Regions from separate parts of the Ruegeria sp. SCSIO 43209 genome, predicted to be linked through region 3. Evidence: riboswitches for the same ligand, from Rfam matches in the RefSeq annotation. Region 3 holds a riboswitch; each other region holds the start of a gene.
The links. A riboswitch is a leader RNA that binds a small molecule or an ion and turns the genes downstream of it on or off. The one in region 3 is predicted to bind cobalamin.
Positions count from the first base shown of each region.

Region 1 (4,649 bases), on a different replicon from region 3:
ACTGAGCTGGAAGAGCGCGGTCGCGTCTTAGGTCCCGCCGGGACGTCGACCTAAAGTGCAGTCTTCGGGTTGCAGGTCCAAGCCAACAAAACGCGCCACCTGCGAGAATGACGAAGTTTTCTTCAACAACTGAAAACCTTTCTCTGAAAAAGTCTCAGCCGAGTACAAGTTTTTGGACACCATCGGGTTGTTCATAAGCTGCGTGATTGCGTCATACGCCACCATCGATGTCATCAGATCGCCCATGATCACATCGCCCTTGTGCTGTTCCGCAAAGAGACCAGGGAACAACTCGACCCTATTGACGTCGCAATAAAGCCGGCTCAGGTCGGCAATCAATTCGTCCGCAAACGGCTGATCACCAACCATCTCAGTAAAGTTTGAATGCGGTTTGCGGCAGAAATGATGACGATAAGTGTTCAGCGACGGAAGACGCGCCTTACGCGTCAGGGCAATTGTAGCTTCGACAGGGGCAGGAGCACCGGGCGCAGGCCTTTGGAACAGGAAATCGGGCGTGTTGCGCAGCGACATGCGGGCCGCAGGTTGGCGCGACAATGATCGGATCATTTCCGCCAAGCCCGTTTGTTCGACCAGTCGTGGATTGAATCTGAACCCCTCCGGGCCAACCTGTGCGCCGTCGATTATGAATCGCTCGGGGATCATCGAATGCCAGCGGTAGAGCAAATTGAACTCAATCGCGATCTGGTTGGAATGATGCCACGGTTGCCAGCGATTGACGCCAACAGGCAGTTTGAATGGCATATTGGCGATGTGGGCGATGTAGTCCTCAAGCACAAGCTTGATCAGCAATGCGATCAAGGTGCAGCGTGTGGTCTGGAACACACGCTCTTTATCCCAGCCTGATATGCCGCGCTTTTCGCGCCACAACAGATCGGCAAAGGTGTTATGGGCGCGCAACATCAGTGTATTGATCGCGATATAACCTATGGTACCATTGCCATTATCGAGCCCGGTTGCATGAAAATCGAGCAGTAGCTGGTCAATCGCGTGATCGCTGAGACCCGGATGCGCCCGTTTCACCGCATTCCACAGCTTGCATGGATCGTGCAGGGGCTTTCCGTAATTCTCGCCAGTGGCAAGACTGCCATCAAAGGGGGGCGCAAGCTTAACACCACCGGATTGGTTCTTTTGAAACAGCTTCGGGGCCCACATCTCGCCTTGTGTATCCAGACGAAAGGCCAACCGGTGGGTTAATTCATTGGTATCGGGATCGCGTTCGCGCAGCATGTCGGTCTGAAAATCGTTCAGCCCGTAGATTTGGCACAGATCGACCTCGTGGTTCGAATCCGTCTGATCAACCGGTCCTTTCGCCCCAAAGGTGCGCAGGAAACTGTCGGTAAACCATTGTGCGGCCGAGATAAACAAAAGTGTCGATCCTTGCGGGCACATCAAGGTAAGCGGGCTGCCATCCATTTGTGTCCGTCGGCGAAAGAGATCAGCAACTTCGCTTTCCGACGGCAGGACGGGTGAGAGGTCTTCTGGCGTTGTATGCCGACCGATCCAGCGATGGGAAAACACGCCGGGCCATGTCGTGTAGTCTGCGCCCATCGTATAGGGCCGCGGTCGGTGGATCTTCGCGGCGTTTGCAAGCCTGATCGCGGCTAAATAGCTCGTAACGGGTGGGGAGATCTTGAATCCGAGTTTGATCAGATCATCAACGTCCAGCATCAATACATCTCCGTTTGGTCATCGATTCGGGAACCGGGCGCTGGCCAAGCTCAGATAGGTTCTGAGCCGGATCGCATTAATCGGTCCTAAAGGTTCGTGATCTGCCGTGACACGCCAGGGCGCGAAGCTCATCGCGTCTCCATTCTGCGGATCAAATTCTGCACCTTTGGGAATCGTGATATCCGCCACGGGCGTGACGGTATGATGGTACGGATCAAGAGGTGCATCTGGTTGCGGGTCGCATGCCCACCGGATGCGATTGTCGAGCACATCGAATTCGTCGGCCGGGCGCGGGGGCTCAATCACACACAGCTCGAAGTGATTTTCTCCATCGGCCACGTCTTGCCGCAAACACTGCCCGATCCCATCTGGGTCGTCTACCGGATGTGCCGGAATTTTTGGTTTCGCGCTGCGGGCCAAGTATCTGACCGTTAGATCGGGGCCCAGCCGATACGGTGTTGTCGACCAGAAATGGACCTCAAAAGGCGAGTGCATATAGTTCGAGGCAAAATCACTCGCGACGCGAAACTGACGCTTGCCTTCACGAGTGAGGAAGGCGCGAAATCCTGCGCGCAGCCCTTTGGTGATCAACCTAAGGCTCCATTTTCGTCGCCCTTTGATCGCGTGCTGGACCGCTTGTAATGTGGCGACAAGCCTGCCCAATCGCTCATATTCATCGGGGACGTAGCTGGGAAACACATCCTGATCGACCAATACAAAATCGAACTCGTCGCTGAGTTGTGTGGTCCCCAGATGCGCAAGTGCTTCGGCGTCGATCAGCTTGGGGCCTGGCACGTCAAAAAGCTTGATCGCCATCCCGTGGGCATCCGATTTCCGGTCATCCAGATGCGCGCCGTTGGAAAAGCGAAGTGCGGCTGAATAGGCTGCGGGCTGTTCAAACAGGCCGTGACGGAACTGTTCTGGTAGATCGTTTCTGACGGTGAATATTGCAGCCACACACCCGTGACTGCGCCCATGCTGAGCCCTTAAGCGATGGCCTTTCCACCGTGCAACGGCCTCGAGATTGTGGTCAATGACATCATCAACAATATCCGGCGGCAATGCGTTTTGCGAAACATGTGTCAAAGAACCGTCTCCTTGGATAAACCCAGGCAATGATCAAACAGGGGTAAGGTGCTGACAAAGCTAAACCTCTAAATTTGTTCAGCTTACCTCAGATTGTCTAATTTCCAAACACACCAACTATGGACAACCGTGGCCAGACAAATTCGGCGCGCAGCCCAAGCTATTCGGTTGGTGCTTCGGACACGTGGTTGGCGGCGCTCGATCCTCGACCAGAGTTGGGTGCCTTCGACTTTATCATTGACGTGTCCGGTGTTCTCGGGCACTCAATCGATTGATGGTTCCCGGTGGCGTTGCCGCGGGATGAAAAGGGAATACGGTGAGGCTTGCCAAAAGGTGCCAATTCCGTAACTGCCCCCGCAACTGTAAGCGGTGAGCAAGGCCAAACAGCCACTGGTCCACAGGATCGGGAAGGTTGGCCGAGCGCGGACCCGCAAGTCAGGAGACCTGCCATCAGATGTTTAACCAACCCGGGGCGGGGCGTCCTGGAAGGAGGCTTTGATGGCGCGTCAATCGCGTGTTTACATTGTCGGCAGCTTCCGCATGCGCTTGGAAACAAGTGGAGTGGACCATGCCAGATACGCCTGATCATTTCATTCTAGTCTGCGAAAGCTGCACTGAAGGGCTGCCCCTTGATGAAATTTGCGATGCGTTGACTGGGAAATTACCTCGCAGTTTTGCGATCCGCGCGTCGTCTTGCATGGCAGGCTGCGATAGTCCCAGAACGGTTGGGTTCCAGGCCGTAGGAAAGGCGCAATACCTTTTTGGTGGCATTCAGACCGCGGATGAGGTGCAGGCGCTGGCTGAGTTTGCAGCGCAGTATCGTGAAAGCCCGGATGGCTGGACAAATGCCACTGATCGCCCGCAGGCGTTGTCCAATAAAACCCTCTCGCGCATGCCGCGGATCGAACAGGGAGCATCGCAATGACGTTGCCACCCTTTCTGATTGCCGAAAACCTTGAGTATTATGCCCTTAACGGAGATGTCCTGTTGCAGGGCGTCTCGTTCGAGTTGGACGAGGGTTCCATTCTAGCCATCGCCGGCCCGAACGGGGCGGGGAAAACGACGCTTCTCAATCTGTTGTGCGGCGCTGAGCCGCTGGCACTTGGCGATGTTCGGATCAAAGGACGCAGTCTGAAAAAGCTCACGGCCAAAGAGCGTGCGCGCATGATTGCAGTGGTAGGTCAGCAGGAACTGCCCGATGGACGCTTGGCGTTACGCGATTATGTTGCGCTGGGGCAAATACCCATCCGTGCGGACCGCTCTGCCGAAGGCCACGCGCAAGAGCTGGACCGGATTTTAGACCTGACTGGTCTCGCCAATCTCGCGGACAAGCGCATGGCCCAACTGTCCGGAGGCGAACGTCAGCGTGCCCATATCGCGCGCGCTTTGGCGCAAAACCCTTCGTTGCTGTTTCTGGACGAACCGACCAACCATCTGGATCCTGATGCAAAAGGGCGGATGCTGTCTTTGGTCGCCGAGCTTGGGATCACCGTGGTCATGATCGTACACGATCTGGTCATGATCCCCGAATTCGCCACACACGTGGCGCTGATGAAATCGACCCGCATGATCGAGTTTGGGTCGGTGGACAAGGTGCTGACACCCGAAAGAGTCCGCGAAACTTTTGGCGTTGATTTCCTCTGCTTTCTCCACGAAGGCCGCGTGATTCCGGCGCTTGATATTCGAAGAACCACAGTCTCAACTTAGTCGAAGGAACACACTGAGATGAAATACATCTGGCCCGTGGCGTTGGCCACCGCCATGGCAAGCGGTGCTGCTGCGCAAGAAGTCACCGTAGACAACTGCGGCGAACCGCTGGTTTTTGATACCGCGCCCGAGCGCCTGGTTGTGCATGACATGAACATGACCGATAT
Region 1 covers NZ_CP065362.1:261,305-265,953, reverse strand. Annotated here, with positions in the region: gene I5192_RS20655 (AAA family ATPase) at 1-54, shown strand, start outside; gene I5192_RS20650 (peroxidase family protein) at 28-1,689, opposite strand; gene I5192_RS20645 (hypothetical protein) at 1,708-2,775, opposite strand; gene I5192_RS20640 (hypothetical protein) at 2,895-3,050, shown strand; cobalamin riboswitch at 3,034-3,242, shown strand; gene I5192_RS20635 (DUF1636 family protein) at 3,344-3,700, shown strand; gene I5192_RS20630 (ABC transporter ATP-binding protein) at 3,697-4,482, shown strand; gene I5192_RS20625 (ABC transporter substrate-binding protein) at 4,501-4,649, shown strand, end outside.
Region 1: another riboswitch for cobalamin. It lies ahead of I5192_RS20635 (DUF1636 family protein); the one in region 3 lies ahead of I5192_RS09535 (DUF1636 domain-containing protein).

Region 2 (4,649 bases), 660 kb from region 3:
CAGCGTTCGCCAACAGCTCTTGCTCGGATGCGCCGCCCAGCGGATAGACATTGGCCACTTCAGGCTCACCCATGGTGATCGTGCCGGTCTTGTCCATGGCCAGTGCGGTGGTACGCCCGGGGGCCTCGATATATGCGCCGCCCTTAATCAGAACCCCAGCCCGGGCCGAAGCGGTCAAAGCCGCAACGATTGAAACCGGTGTGGAAATGACGAGCGCACAGGGGCAGGCGATAACCAGCAGAACAAGTGCATTGTAAAACCAGAAGCCCCACGATGCGCCAAATACAAGCGGTGGGATCAGGGCGATGGCCACTGCGACGACCATAACGATGGGCGTATAAATCCGCGCAAATTTTGTAACCCACTGCTCAACCGGCGCACGGCGAGCATGAGCATCACCGACCATCCGGATGATCTTGGCAAGCACGGTGTCTGACGCTGTTTTCGTCGCACGTATTTTGAGGGTGCCTTCACCATTGATTGTGCCGGCATAGACCTCATCACCCAGCTCTTTGGGAATCAGCGCGCTTTCACCTGTGATTGGAGCCTGGTCAACGGCACCGGCCCCTTCGATGACTTCCCCGTCAAGTGGAATGCGATCCCCACCGCGAACGATGAAGCTGTCACCGACAAAGACATCCGCCGCCGGGACCGTTGCCTCAGAACCGTCAGCACGAACCAGCCGAACCGTCGGGGGGGCCAGATCAAGCAGCGCGGATACCGCGTTCCGAGCACGTCCGACACTCCAGCTTTCCAGATAAAGAGAGAGCGAGAAGAAAAATGCTACAGTTGCGGCTTCAAAAAACTCACCCAGAGCGATGGCACCAGCGACGGCAACAACCATCAAAAGGTTCATATCCGGCGAAAGTCGACGCGCCGAAGACCAGGCTTTAGGGGCCACCAGCCAGACGCCAAACAAGATCGCGACCGCGAACAAAGCTGCCTCGGGCAAAGGCATCGGAACCTCACCATGTCCCGAGAACAGCCCGAGCGCACCGCCCATGCCGGTTTCGAAAATGTGCCAGCCAAAACCTGCTGCCCAAAACCCTCCGCTAAGAGTGGTGAACCGCCGCTGACGTGCAATATGCGCCACCTGGTCCTGGGCGGCATTTCCGTCATCCCATGGTTTGGCGGTCATACCAGTACTCGCAACCAGCAGCATGACATCTTCGTCAGATAACTTGGAAGCACTTTCAAGAAGCGTCATCCGACCGTTGATCACATCAAATGCGAGATGCTCTTCACCACCTGCTTTCGGGCCGACGACACGGTTCAGGATCGCCACCTCTTCGGCGCAATCAAGGCCAGAGACCTGAAAGCTTCTACCACCTTCAGGAATTGGACCGGCGGGGGCGATGTCGCCACACCCGCCACTACCGCATGCGTGGTGACCATGTTTGTTTTCGTGGCCATGGTCGTGGCTATGGGTATCGGATGACATGATTGGACCTCAAGAATCTCTATGGTCCTTTGTAAATAGTTCCTACAGTAACTAGAGCTTCAATACCTTTTATATTTTTTCATCCGGGTTCTTTGCCTGCGATATTGTTAGTTCATTTCGTCTTGCGGGCCGGCCGTGTGGATGCAATCTAATTGCAGATGACGCAAAAAATTTGGAATAGATCAATGCAGAAACGGATCGCAATTACCATCACGTTAGTCTCGATTACGGCTGGTTGCTCAGCCCAGTTCACTGGGGCCAAAAGCAAAGCACTTGAACCAGGCAACGTGCCAGATTCGGTCGTAGCGCTGGCAGGGCCGGCGCAGGATTTGACCACAGCGCGCCTCCTGCCCGAAGACAATTGCTTTTGGTATGAGCACAGCGGACCCGTCGAGACGACATTGGTACCATTGCGCGCGACGAATGGCGCTCCGATCTGCATTGCGCGCGACGCCTGATCGAAATGAGGGCAGCGACGTCCATGTACGCTGCCCAATATTCATGAGCGGGCTGTGACGCTATCTTCGGCAGAGTATAGGAAAGCGGTCGAGCCGGTTTTCACGTTTGGGTAGAGGTCATTGATATGAGCCATGATCATTCGCACACATCCAGAACTTGCGCGACCGCCGATGCTTCTTGGCTCAGGCGTGCCGTGAATTCTGAGATATGTGTCTCGGTCTCCAACGTATAGATAAAGGGCACGAGAGCCGAGAGCATTATTCGGCCCGGGCTCCATGCCATTCCGGAATTCCGCGTATTCGGGGTTGCGCTCGATCATTGAAGCGGTTGGTGTCCAGTGTGGCCATTCGACCTTTCGGCGGATAACATAGGTGCCGGGCTCGTAAAGGTTCCCGCGCGCGATCGCTACGCCATAGCGCATTGCGGTCCCGCCTTCTTCGATATGATAGAGATAGCGCGCGACGGCATCCACATGGATGTCACCTGGAACCAAACCATCATTTGCCGCGACGCGTCTTGGTAAAAAACGGTCATGAACACCCCACGGATTTGAGGTCATTGGATCGTAACCAATTGGCGTGACCTGACTGTCCCAATAGGTCTTCTGCGATGCGGTTGGCCAGGTTTTGGCGATCAATGGACTGGCCGCAGACGCCGAGAACAGCGCTATGGTGGATTGAATGAAATGGCGCCTTGTAAGCATAGGTCTCGTCCTGGTTCACAAGTTTAACGTATTTGGATCGCACTATCGCGAATTAATCCGAATCTTAAAGCCTCTAGCAGCTAGAGCTTCAAGAGGTTTCAGGTAACGCTTGGTTTACCCTGTCGATCAAGTGACCGGTTGCGTGAATCCTGCTTCGGTCGAGTTTACATTGGAATAGGTCGCAAAGACAATTGACACAGGCGAAGCCGCCATTGTAGCGGTGAATTGTTTTCGGTTCCTGATGGCGGAAGCCAAAAGGATTAAAAGGGAATACGGTTCGGTGTTTTCAATGGCGCCAATTCCGTAACTGCCCCCGCAACTGTGAGCGGAGAGCGATGCCAAGACACCACTGGTTCGTAATGGAACCGGGAAGGTTGGCGGAGCGAGCACCCGCGAGTCAGGAGACCTGCCGTAAAGCGCCGGGCTATGCCCAGACTGAACCTGTCGGCCTTACGGTCGATTCAACCTGACAAGCCGCCGGGTGAGGCGGTAGGGAGAAAGAACATGCATATCGAACCGGGCATCGTGAATGGTGCCAAAATCGCGCTTTCCTATGTTACCGCCGCAGGTGCGGCTACTTACGCAGCGAAAGAAACGTTTTCCACATTGCGTGCGAATGGACCTGCATCTTTTGTTATGCGCTCGGTGCTCGCCACCGTTGGTGTTTTCCTTTTCTTCGAAGTCCTGCCGCATTTCCCGGTTGGTGTCTCTGAAGTCCACTTCATCCTGGGGTCGACGCTGTTTCTGCTTCTCGGTGCTGCACCCGCGGCTTTTGGATTGGCAGCTGGTCTCCTGATTCAGGGTGTGTTTTTTGCCCCGTTCGATCTTCCGCAGTACTTCATCAACCTGACCACTCTGCTGGTGCCGCTATTTGCGCTACAAGCACTGGCCAGCCGCATCATCGCACCCGGCACAGCATATGTTGACCTCAAATATGGCCAAGCTCTTGCCCTAAGTGCGACGTATCAGGGAGGAGTAGTCGCATGGGTTGGGTTCTGGGCCTTCTACGGCCAGGGTTTCGGCGCAGAAACCATGGCGTCGGTTCTGTCCTTTGGCGGTGCTTATATGCTGGTAATTGTCATTGAGCCGATTGCTGATCTGGCAGTGCTTGCGGCAGCCAAGGCGATGCGCGGTTTGAACAGTACAGGTCTGGTGACTCCGCGTTTGTACAACGCTGCGAAAGCTTGACCAAAGTTTGAAGCGGTGTCCTAAACTTGGGTTGCCGCGAAACAACCAGTAGACGCAGGACCAAAATTTTATTGTGGCGCGTCTCGAGGGCGCGCCACATTGTTTTTAGCCGCTAGAAACCTGTACCCAACGATCAGGGTGATTTGGGTCCTGTATTCGTAGGAAAAGATACCTCGTTTCCTTCCACGATTTGATCCTGTTGGTGACATTGTCCAGAATCAAATCGCCTTCACTCGAGCGATAAACTAAAACTGCATGGCCACTGCGATTGGTGTCTAAGACAGTTGCAATAAGTAGCTTCGTAGGATCCAAGCCGTTCTGCATTAGTTCAAACTTCTTTTGCAAAGCGAAATCTTCGCAATCCCCTGACCCCTGCATTGGTAGCGTCCAGTATTCCTTTGTCCCGTATTGGTTTTGATCCGAAACGGCGCGGATCCTCCGATTGACGCGCAAGTTAATCGCTTTAACGATCTGTTTCTCCTGCGCTTCTGGCAGACCAGAAGTACGAGTATTCGCGCACGCCCACGAATAATCTTTGCAGAGTGATTTGGCGCCCGATGGCGCCTGAACCTCTCTATCTAGTTTGATCCAGGGAAGCTCAGAAGCTTGCAATGAAGCGGCGGAGACAAGGTAGCTGCATATGATACAGGCCAACGATAGATAAACTGGTAACCGTTCCGAAAGTTTTTTCTGAGCGGAAGTAGGTTTTGTCATATCTGCTTTCCCCATACTCGTTTCTCCTGGGTATCTGAAGCTACCGAGCCAAGAGAACTCTATTTCAATCTTTTATGTTCATCGACGCATTACAACAGCTTATTCAATTTAAAATGCAGAGCAGCAAAGTTCGCGAGCGCGCAG
Region 2 covers NZ_CP065359.1:2,552,069-2,556,717, reverse strand. Annotated here, with positions in the region: gene I5192_RS12850 (cation-translocating P-type ATPase) at 1-1,441, opposite strand, end outside; gene I5192_RS12845 (hypothetical protein) at 1,627-1,899, shown strand; gene I5192_RS12840 (L,D-transpeptidase) at 1,941-2,603, opposite strand; cobalamin riboswitch at 2,819-3,032, shown strand; gene I5192_RS12835 (energy-coupling factor ABC transporter permease) at 3,108-3,791, shown strand; gene I5192_RS12830 (transglutaminase-like cysteine peptidase) at 3,897-4,520, opposite strand.
Region 2: another riboswitch for cobalamin. It lies ahead of I5192_RS12835 (energy-coupling factor ABC transporter permease); the one in region 3 lies ahead of I5192_RS09535 (DUF1636 domain-containing protein).

Region 3 (4,649 bases):
ATCTCGGCTCAAAGTTTCTCGACGGCCACCTGCGCCCCCATGATGGCCTTGAGCCGCAGCCCCGCAGAATGTGCCCCGAGGAATTCGTGGAACGCACGCATCACGTCATCTTTCCACCACCCTCGCCTGTGATAATCGTCAAGCATGATTACGCCGCCTTCGATCATCTTGGGCAGCAAAGCATCCAGATCCGTTTTTACGCCCTCGTAGGAATGGTCGCCGTCCAAATAGGCAAACCCGATGCTTTGATCTTCAAACAAACGCAGCGCCGGTTGCGAATAGTCGCGAATGATCGAAACTTGCCCCTTGGCGATCTCGGTGCTGTATTTACCCGTTACTGCATCGTAGATCCGATCCATATCCTTTTGCGTGCGCGCTCCGGCAAGCGAAGCACCGCCATCCGGGTCTTGCTGTACTTGCCAGGGATCGATGAGGCACAATTTAGAGGGTTGCAGCTCTTCCAGCAGAATCCGCGAAAATTCGCCCTTCCAAACGCCAATTTCAACGCTCAACCGTCCATGCGGCATGGTCTTGAGCATTTCGCGCCGCAGGGAATCCTTCCGTTCGCGCTGCTCAGCTTGCTTCTTGCGGCGATCCTCAGCAGATACAGCTTCACCCATAGACGTCTTCTCCGGTTGAGGAATTTTGCAACGCTTCAACCAGATCAACCCAGTCCGGTCTGGCTCTCAATTCTTCGGCTTTCGACCTGTGCCACTCACATGCTTGGTGATGGAGGTCTGCCAATTGCGGATCTGCCATCATCTCAGATTTGATGTCGTGCATAGCCGGCATGTGTTCCAGAATTGAGCGATCCTCAACATCATTGTGGTTCATCATGAGCCAGTATTTGAGCCCTTGATCCTGCCCCACATGATTGGTGCGCCCACGGTCGCGCTTGACCAAAAAGCTATCAGTGCTGCGCACAGCATAATGATGAATGCGCGCGAATTCATGGCTGAAACCACGCCATGCTTTCCATTTCACTTGGTCTGCTGGGTACAGGTTCCCGCCCGAATCCCGCCACAACACGCCTTCGTATGGCGCGTCAGGGTTCGGTGCATCTTCTGGATTGATCCTGGGACGATGGGCGCGAAAACGGCTGAATTTTCCGTTGTTGCGGAACAGCGTTTTGAACCCTTTGGTCCGATGATGCGGATAGCCGTCTTCGGTGGCGGCCAGAAAGAAAGTCTCAGGTACAGGTCGATCAACGAAATCGTTCTGACCCGCATTTCCGAACATGCGCCAGCAGATCGAGATCGCGTCCGCCACGCCGCTGGCCTCAACGAGGCTTCTTATATCACTATTGGGCAAACGGATATTGATATACTCGTCCACATCCAAACTGAGAATCCAATCCGATGACAGATAGCTTGGGTGATTCCGCGCAAGCGAAAATGCACGAACCTGCGGCGCGGCGCGCGGACCCAGTCTGTTTCGCTCGTGGTGAGCCCAGCCAAGCACTTGCAGCCGTTCGCCCATGGCATCAGTACCATCAGCGCAATCATTGGTATAAATCAGAATGTCATCAAAACCGATTGCGTGGTTGTAGGCCACCCAATCGATCATGAAAGGCCCTTCGTTTTTCATCGTTGTTACGATGAGAAAGGTCTCATTCGTCATAAGTTGTTCTCTTGCCTGTGCCGGTGTCGGACTCCTGTTGATCTGTTTAGAATAGCCCCAGAATTTTGTCCAACCAGGTCGCCAGACAGCCGCAACGCTTGCCGATTATTTGATCTACCGATTCTGCGGGATCACCTCATAACCCGGTTCTTCTGGCTCGTCGTCCAGCATCTCGGTTGGGAACCCTGGCGCCTGGATCTCCAGTCCGGTCGCGTCCTCTAGCCGCCTGATGATGTTCGGGGACAGTTCACGCTCACCATATCGCGCGATGCCATCTTCGAAAATCTTAATCATCAATGGGTTTATCTCCAGAGGAACTCCGGCACGGTCGGCGACCTCCTGAAACAGACCGATATCTTTTTTCACCAGGTCCATGGTGAAGGAAATATCGCGCGAGCCGTTCAGGATGACCTGACTTTCGGTCTCGTGCACGAAGGATGTGCCTGACGATATCTTGATCGCCTCATAGGTGGTTCCAAGGTCCATACCGGCGGCCTTGGCTGTCACCAATGCCTCGGCGCAGGTGATCAGGTTGGCGGTAGCCAGATAATTGGTCAACACCTTCAGAACAGAGGCCGAGCCCAGATCGCCCGTGTGCAAAATGCGACGCCCCATGGTGGTCAGGAATGGCAGGATACGTTCAAAAGTCTCACGATCACAGCCTGCGAAGATCGAGATATTACCCGTCGCTGCCCGGTGACATCCGCCGGAAACCGGGCAATCCACTGCAGCCCCGCCTCGTTCGATGACCATTGCGCCAAGGCGTTTGACTTCGGCTTCATCGGTGGTCGACATTTCCATCCAGATTTTGCCAGGGCCGACCTCTGGCAACATTTCCTGCATCACCGCATCCGAGGCCGCAGGAGAAGGCAAACAGGTTATAACAGCATCGCAATTGCGCATCAGTTGCGCCGGGCTTTTGGCGGCTTTGGCACCCTTGGCGACGAATTCGGTCACCAGATCCGGGTTCAGGTCATGAACCGTCAGATCGATACCGTTTCGTAGCAGCGATCCAGATAGCTTGCCCCCTACATTCCCCAGCCCGATAAACCCTACTTTCATGCGCGGTATCCTCCTGTTCGCATCTTGCTGCCATGCCAGCACGTCGTTGCAGAAGTATCATGCCGCCCAGCGACCCCGACAGGTCGCTTTTTATCCGCTTTTTCACGGATCGGCGCGACTCGCTTGACAAGCAACCCTGCCCTGCCGCATGTCCCTTTCGTTGGTGTCTGCGAGAGCAGATGAAAAGGGAATGCGTCAGCGGTTTTTGCCGTCAAACGCAGCCGCCCCCGCGACCGTGACCGGAGAGGGTGCCCAAAGCCACTGGCAGTATGGCCGGGAAGGCGGGACATCCGACAGAGGCCTCCTCTGACATCCGCAAGCCGGGAGACCTGCCAACGCCCGAAGATGAAACCGGACGGGGTGTTCCGGTGTGGGGCTGTGATCGGCCCGCATGAAACCCCGTCCCCCACGAAGAGGATTTGGGGGGATGAGAGACATGACCGAGACCGCACCGGTCGAACTGCTGGTTTGCACTACCTGCCGTCGCGGGCTGCCTGTCGAGGATGACGCCCAGCGCCCCGGCACGTTGCTGCACAAGGCGCTTGAACAGGCGGGCCTGCCCGAAGGCATTACCTTGAAAGCTGTGGAATGCCTGTCGAATTGCGATGAAGGCTGCTCGATCGTGCTACGCGGAGGACCGGATCGCTGGACTTTCGTGTATGAGCATCTGAACGAGATCGACCATGTTGAAACCATCGTCGAAGGCGCAGCCAAATACCTCGCCACCGAGGACGGTTTGGTCAAATGGCGCGAACGTCCCGAACATTTCCGCAAAAACTGTGCGGCCCGCATTCCCCCGATTGGAGCCCTGAAATGAGCAATCTCGAGAAACTCCCCGTCACTGTGATCACCGGCTTTTTGGGCTCGGGCAAAACCACTTTGGTGCGACACCTGATGCAGAACCCGCAGGGCAAGCGTCTGGCGGTGGTCGTCAACGAATTCGGCGATGTCGGCGTCGATGGCGATATCCTGAAGTCCTGCGCCATTCCTGATTGCCCGGCGGAAAACATCATGGAACTGGCCAATGGTTGCATCTGCTGCACCGTGGCCGATGATTTCATCCCGACCATTGAAGCCCTGATGGCACTAGAGCCGCGCCCCGATCACATCCTGATCGAAACCTCCGGTCTTGCCCTGCCAAAACCGCTGCTGAAGGCGTTCGACTGGCCCGATATCCGCTCGAAAATCACCGTCGATGGCGTGATTGCTCTGGCCGATGCCGAGGCCGTGGCCGCTGGTCGGTTCGCTCCGAATGTCGAGGCGGTAGATGCGCAACGCATGGCAGATGACTCGATTGATCATGAAACTCCCTTGTCCGAGGTGTTCGAGGATCAGATTTCCTGCGCCGACATCATTCTGCTGACCAAGCCCGATCTGGCTGGCCCGGAAGGCGTTGCGAAAGCGAAAGAGATCATCGCCGCCGAAGCGCCCCGCCCCCTGCCCGTCGTCGAAGTGGCTGAGGGTGCCGTGGACGTCCGCGTCGTGCTGGGTCTAGAAGCCGCGGCCGAGGATGACATGGACGCGCGTCCCAGCCATCACGACGGCCATCACGATCACGAGCATGACGATTTCGAAAGCATCATCGTTGAACTGCCCGAGCAAACCGATCCGATTGATCTGGTCGCCAAGATTGAACGATTGGCCAACGAGTTGAATATCCTGCGCGTCAAAGGCTATGCCGCCGTTCAAGGCAAGCCCATGCGCCTACTGGTTCAGGCCGTCGGTGCGCGCGTGCGTCACCAATATGACCGCCCGTGGGAGCCCGGCGAAGACCGTCGCTCGCGCCTTGTGGTCATTGCCGAGCATGACGATATCAAAGAGGCCGAGATCCGCGATATCCTCGTGGGTGTAACCGAGGCTGCCGAGTAAGACTTATGCACGTCGTCTTCCGCGAAAGCCATGGGCTCGAAGAAACCGAGACCCCGACCGATCTGGGTCAGAGCCCGGCGGACCTGGTGGTGCTGTCC
Region 3 covers NZ_CP065359.1:1,890,815-1,895,463, forward strand. Annotated here, with positions in the region: gene I5192_RS09520 (class I SAM-dependent methyltransferase) at 9-620, opposite strand; gene I5192_RS09525 (glycosyltransferase family 2 protein) at 613-1,620, opposite strand; gene I5192_RS09530 (NAD(P)-dependent oxidoreductase) at 1,735-2,721, opposite strand; cobalamin riboswitch at 2,827-3,034, shown strand; gene I5192_RS09535 (DUF1636 domain-containing protein) at 3,119-3,499, shown strand; gene cobW (cobalamin biosynthesis protein CobW) at 3,496-4,551, shown strand; gene cobN (cobaltochelatase subunit CobN) at 4,557-4,649, shown strand, end outside.

Region 4 (4,649 bases), 950 kb from region 3:
GCAGAGCTTGCTGAGTATCATCCACGCATTCTGCCCGACGTTGCGGATGGTTTCATGCGTATTCATCTGACCTTCTGACGGGTTGCCATTTTCAGGGGATGCACCTATATCGGCTTTGAGAGGTTGGCGCGGGCGAGCGCCTCGCCAACCTGGTCAGGTCCGGAAGGAAGCAGCCACAACGAGCCCCGCTTGGGTCGATGTCCAACCTCTCACTTAGAACCTATCAGCCGCAGGAGGGCGTTTATGATTGTAGCAAAAACCCTTCGGGCAGACCGGTTCTGATCCTTTCCGATCAACTGATTGCCTGAACACGTCGTCGGCGGATGCGCGATTGCCATTCGACGGGATTGCTGTTTCTGATCACAGGCAGACCAATGTTACTTTCCTTTCCGGACCTCGGATGGTCCTCTCATTTCGCGGCTCAGCATACGGCTGATCCGTCACTTCTTCCGTATCGCATCTCGGCCGTACACCGGGATCGACTGATCGGGCTGAGCCCTGAAGGTGAATCGCCTTTGTTATCTCTGGATCAATCAACCGGTGCATATGCCGTCGGAGATTGGGTTCTGGTGGATGAAAACAAACGCATACGCCGCGTGCTGGACCGGCGCAGCCTGCTGCAGCGCCGGGCCGCAGGTGCAGGGGCAGCGGCGCAGCTGATTGCTGCAAATGTTGATGTGCTGTTCATCGTCAGTTCCTGCAACGCCGATTTCAATATGCCACGATTGGAGCGGTATCTTGCGCTGGCACATCAGGCAGGCTGCTATCCGGTGGTCGTTCTGACCAAATCGGACATGTGCGATGATCCGAGCCTTTATGTAGATCAAGCCCAATCGCTCGCCCCGTTTCTGACGGTACTTGCGGTCAACGCGCTGGATCACGGCGATCTCGAACAAGTTCTGTCGTGGTGTCCGAAAGGACAAACCAGCGCCTTGATTGGATCATCCGGCGTTGGGAAAACGACGCTCGCCAACGGGATGACGGGGCAGGATCAGGCCACCGCAGGTATTCGCGAAGACGATGCGCGCGGCAGGCACACAACAACCTCACGCGCCTTGCATCGCATGCGCAATGGCGGCTGGCTGATCGATACGCCCGGCATGCGCGCGTTACGTCTGCTAGATGCGCAAGAGGGGTTGGATGAGGTGTTCTCGGACATCTCAGACCTCAGCCTGAATTGCCGCTTCTCGGATTGTCAGCACGAGACCGAGCCCGGATGTGCGGTGCAGGCGGCAATCGACGCTGGTACGCTTGATCCCGCGCGGCTGGACCGCTGGCGCAAGCTGCGGCGCGAAGACCAACACAATTCCGCTTCGGTGGCGCAGGCCCGCGCCCGCGACAAGGCGTTCGGCAAGATGGTGCGCAGCGTGATGCACGAGAAAAAATCCCGTAAAGGGCTATAACGAAGCTGGGCACCGGCCTACCGGTGCCCAGCGCTATCAGGCGATCAGCCTAGGCCAGACTGCCGCATTCCGTCTTGCGAATGCACCGATATGGCCGATCTTGGATACTCCGAATTCGCTTGGTGCAAGCAGATGGCGCCCGGCTTTGGGTCCATAGAGATCGGCAAGACGCCAGACAGCATCCGGCGGCACCATTTCATCATCTGCGAAGGTAAACAGATCGACACGTTTGCCCAAGTCTTCCCAGCGGGCGGCGGGCAGTGTCGTGCCGATCTCTGGCACATAGCTTTTGGGGGCGGTGCACCATTTGCGCCATTGCCAATAGACTTGGGCAGGCAGGTCCGATCCAAACCCGACCAACCGTCCGGGCAGGTAGCCAAGCGCCTTGACCACCAGCGGCGCGTGACCAAACCAGAACAACGCCGCCAAAGCGCGATAAGGCCAAGGGTGATCCGCCAGCGTTACCAGACCCGAACAGACACAGATCATCCTGTCAATCTGATCGATATCGGGTTGGATCGGGCCAAACATTCCGCCCAAGGAATGACCGATGCTCCATAGCTTGGCCTGCGGAAACCGTCGGCGCATCTCGGCCCGGGCGGCTGGAATGTCGATCAACGCCCAATCGGCCATGGTGACATTTGACCGCTTTTGCGAACCCACCAAAGAGTGACCAAAATCCCGGTAATCGTAAGTCAGGCAGGCCATGCCCTGTTCTTCGGCGAGCCATCGGGCGAAGTACTGATAGTAATCCCTCGGCACCCCAGTCGCACCGTTTATGACGACCACCTTTTCGGGGTCGGCAACCGGACGGTAAAGCCGCGCCGACAACATTGCCGGGCCGGACGGGATTTGAAAATCCTCGGTCACAACCGCCTGCTGCGTGTCCAACATGGTGCCCTCCAATACCGACTGAACTGATCAGTTCACCCGAAGCGCCTCAAGTCAAGGTTGACGTGACTGGACCATACGTCACTTGCCTGACGCAATCTTCTTGACTCGGGCACGGCGCAGCCGCTAGCCATGTCGCGATGGTTCTCGCGCCCAATCGGGCCGGGATGAAAAGGGAACACGGTGCGGTTCTGCCCGGATAAATCCGGAAAGAACCTAGTCCGAGACTGCCCCCGCAACTGTAAGCGGAGAGCAATGCCGAGATACCACTGGCCTCGAAGGCTGGGAAGGTCGGCAAAGCGATGACCCGCAAGTCAGGAGACCTGCCATCAGATGTAGAACCGAAACTCGGGCGGGGAGTCCGGGACGGGTTTGATCGTGCTCCGCAACGACCAACCTGTGCCACGCCCTCGCCCTGCGCGCGGAGGGCGCATTGATGATCTGGAAGACCAAAACACACGAATTCGCGGCGACTGTGTGCCAACGTACTGGCGCACCCTGCCCCGCATTGGCACAGATGGCGCGGGCTCTGACGCAGACCATGTCCGCCACAAAACCGGTCACGAAAACTGAGTTTGAGATTGAAGGCACCATAGATCTGTCGCACTGCCCGGAAGGATGCACCGCCCGCTTTCGCGCCCAATGCGACCAGATACGTGTATTCTGCGGAACCGATCCTGAAATCGATACCGGCCGGCTGGATGACTACGCAGACATGATGTTCGGAACCGAGTACCGCAGCCTACCCGCAGACCTGCTAAGGAATCCTCCTTGCGCCATGCTTGAGGCTTCGCTTCTGGTGCAGCACAACGGTGGCGAAATCTCGCCACATGTTGGTGTCTAAGCCGTCAAACGGCTTGAACACGGGCCGGTTCAACGGCCCAAAGCATCTGGGCATTTGTCTCGACTGCGCAAGGACGCACCGTACGCAATCGCTTCAATGCCGTCTCAGGCCGTTCACCGCATTCAACCATCAGACGCAGAACCACCATCCCGGATCGGCCACAGCCACCACGGCAATGCACTAGCACACGGCCACCACCTGACAACGCCTGACGTGCGGTCGCGCCAACGCGGGGCCAGCGGTCCAAAATCTCTTTGGGTGGCGTGCCAAAATCTTCGATCGGCAAATGCACCCATCTGCTGGCACGCCCCTGAATATCAGCGCCAAAATTCCGCGCACCATCCTGAATCATCTCGACTTCAGTGGTCATCGAGATCACAAGTCCCGGCTTCCAGTCTGCGATAAGATCAAGGTCTTCTGCATACGTTCCTCCACGCCCAGGCATCGAGGACAAGGCCAAGGTGCCTCCGCCAACCTGCAACGCATAAACCACCAGTTGCGACATAATCTCCCCCCAAACAAACTTTACCCAACAACATACTGGTCCAGTAAATAGAATAGAGTGGATTTTAGCCGCATACCCACGCATTCCAAAATGAAAATCGTCCCGGCTGGCTGTGGACGCGGGCGGCGGGGGCCTCTACGCTGCGGCGTAACGCGAATCCGACAGAGCAGACATGACCGAGACGCCCAGCCCCGCCTACCAGGTTCTTGCCCGCAAATACCGCCCCGAAACCTTTGCCGATCTGGTCGGTCAGGACGCCATGGTGCGCACTCTAAAAAACGCCTTCGAGGCGGACCGGATCGCGCAGGCCTTCATCATGACCGGCATCCGCGGTACCGGCAAGACGACGACCGCTCGGATCATAGCCAAGGGTATGAACTGCATCGGTCCCGATGGCAGCGGCGGCCCTACCACCGAACCCTGCGGTCAATGTGAACACTGCGTAGCCATCATGGAGGGCCGCCATGTCGATGTGATGGAGATGGACGCCGCCAGCCGCACCGGTGTCAATGACATCCGCGAGATCATCGACAGCGTACGCTATCGCGCTGCATCCGCGCGCTACAAGACCTATATCATCGACGAGGTTCACATGCTGTCGACCAGCGCTTTCAACGCGCTGCTCAAGACGCTGGAAGAACCCCCCGAACACGTGAAGTTCATCTTTGCCACCACCGAGATTCGCAAGGTCCCGGTGACCGTCTTGTCCCGTTGCCAGCGCTTTGATCTGCGCCGGATCGAGCCGGAGGATATGATCGGACTGCTTCGCAAAATTGCAGGTGCCGAAGGGGCACAGATTGCCGAGGATGCGTTATCGTTGATCACCCGGGCCGCCGAGGGATCGGCGCGCGATGCGACCTCACTGCTGGATCAGGCGATCTCGCACGGGGCCGGTGAAACCAGCGCGGATCAGGTGCGCGCGATGCTGGGGCTGGCCGATCGGGGCCGGGTGCTGGATCTGATGGATATGATCCTGCGCGGCGATGCTGCAGGCGCGTTGACCGAG
Region 4 covers NZ_CP065359.1:2,838,444-2,843,092, forward strand. Annotated here, with positions in the region: gene I5192_RS14195 (bifunctional 2',3'-cyclic-nucleotide 2'-phosphodiesterase/3'-nucleotidase) at 1-78, shown strand, start outside; RNA gene ffs (signal recognition particle sRNA small type) at 117-215, shown strand; gene rsgA (ribosome small subunit-dependent GTPase A) at 375-1,403, shown strand; gene I5192_RS14210 (alpha/beta fold hydrolase) at 1,440-2,297, opposite strand; cobalamin riboswitch at 2,419-2,640, shown strand; gene I5192_RS14215 (hypothetical protein) at 2,731-3,138, shown strand; gene I5192_RS14220 (protein-tyrosine phosphatase family protein) at 3,143-3,643, opposite strand; gene I5192_RS14225 (DNA polymerase III subunit gamma/tau) at 3,816-4,649, shown strand, end outside.
Region 4: another riboswitch for cobalamin. It lies ahead of I5192_RS14215 (hypothetical protein); the one in region 3 lies ahead of I5192_RS09535 (DUF1636 domain-containing protein).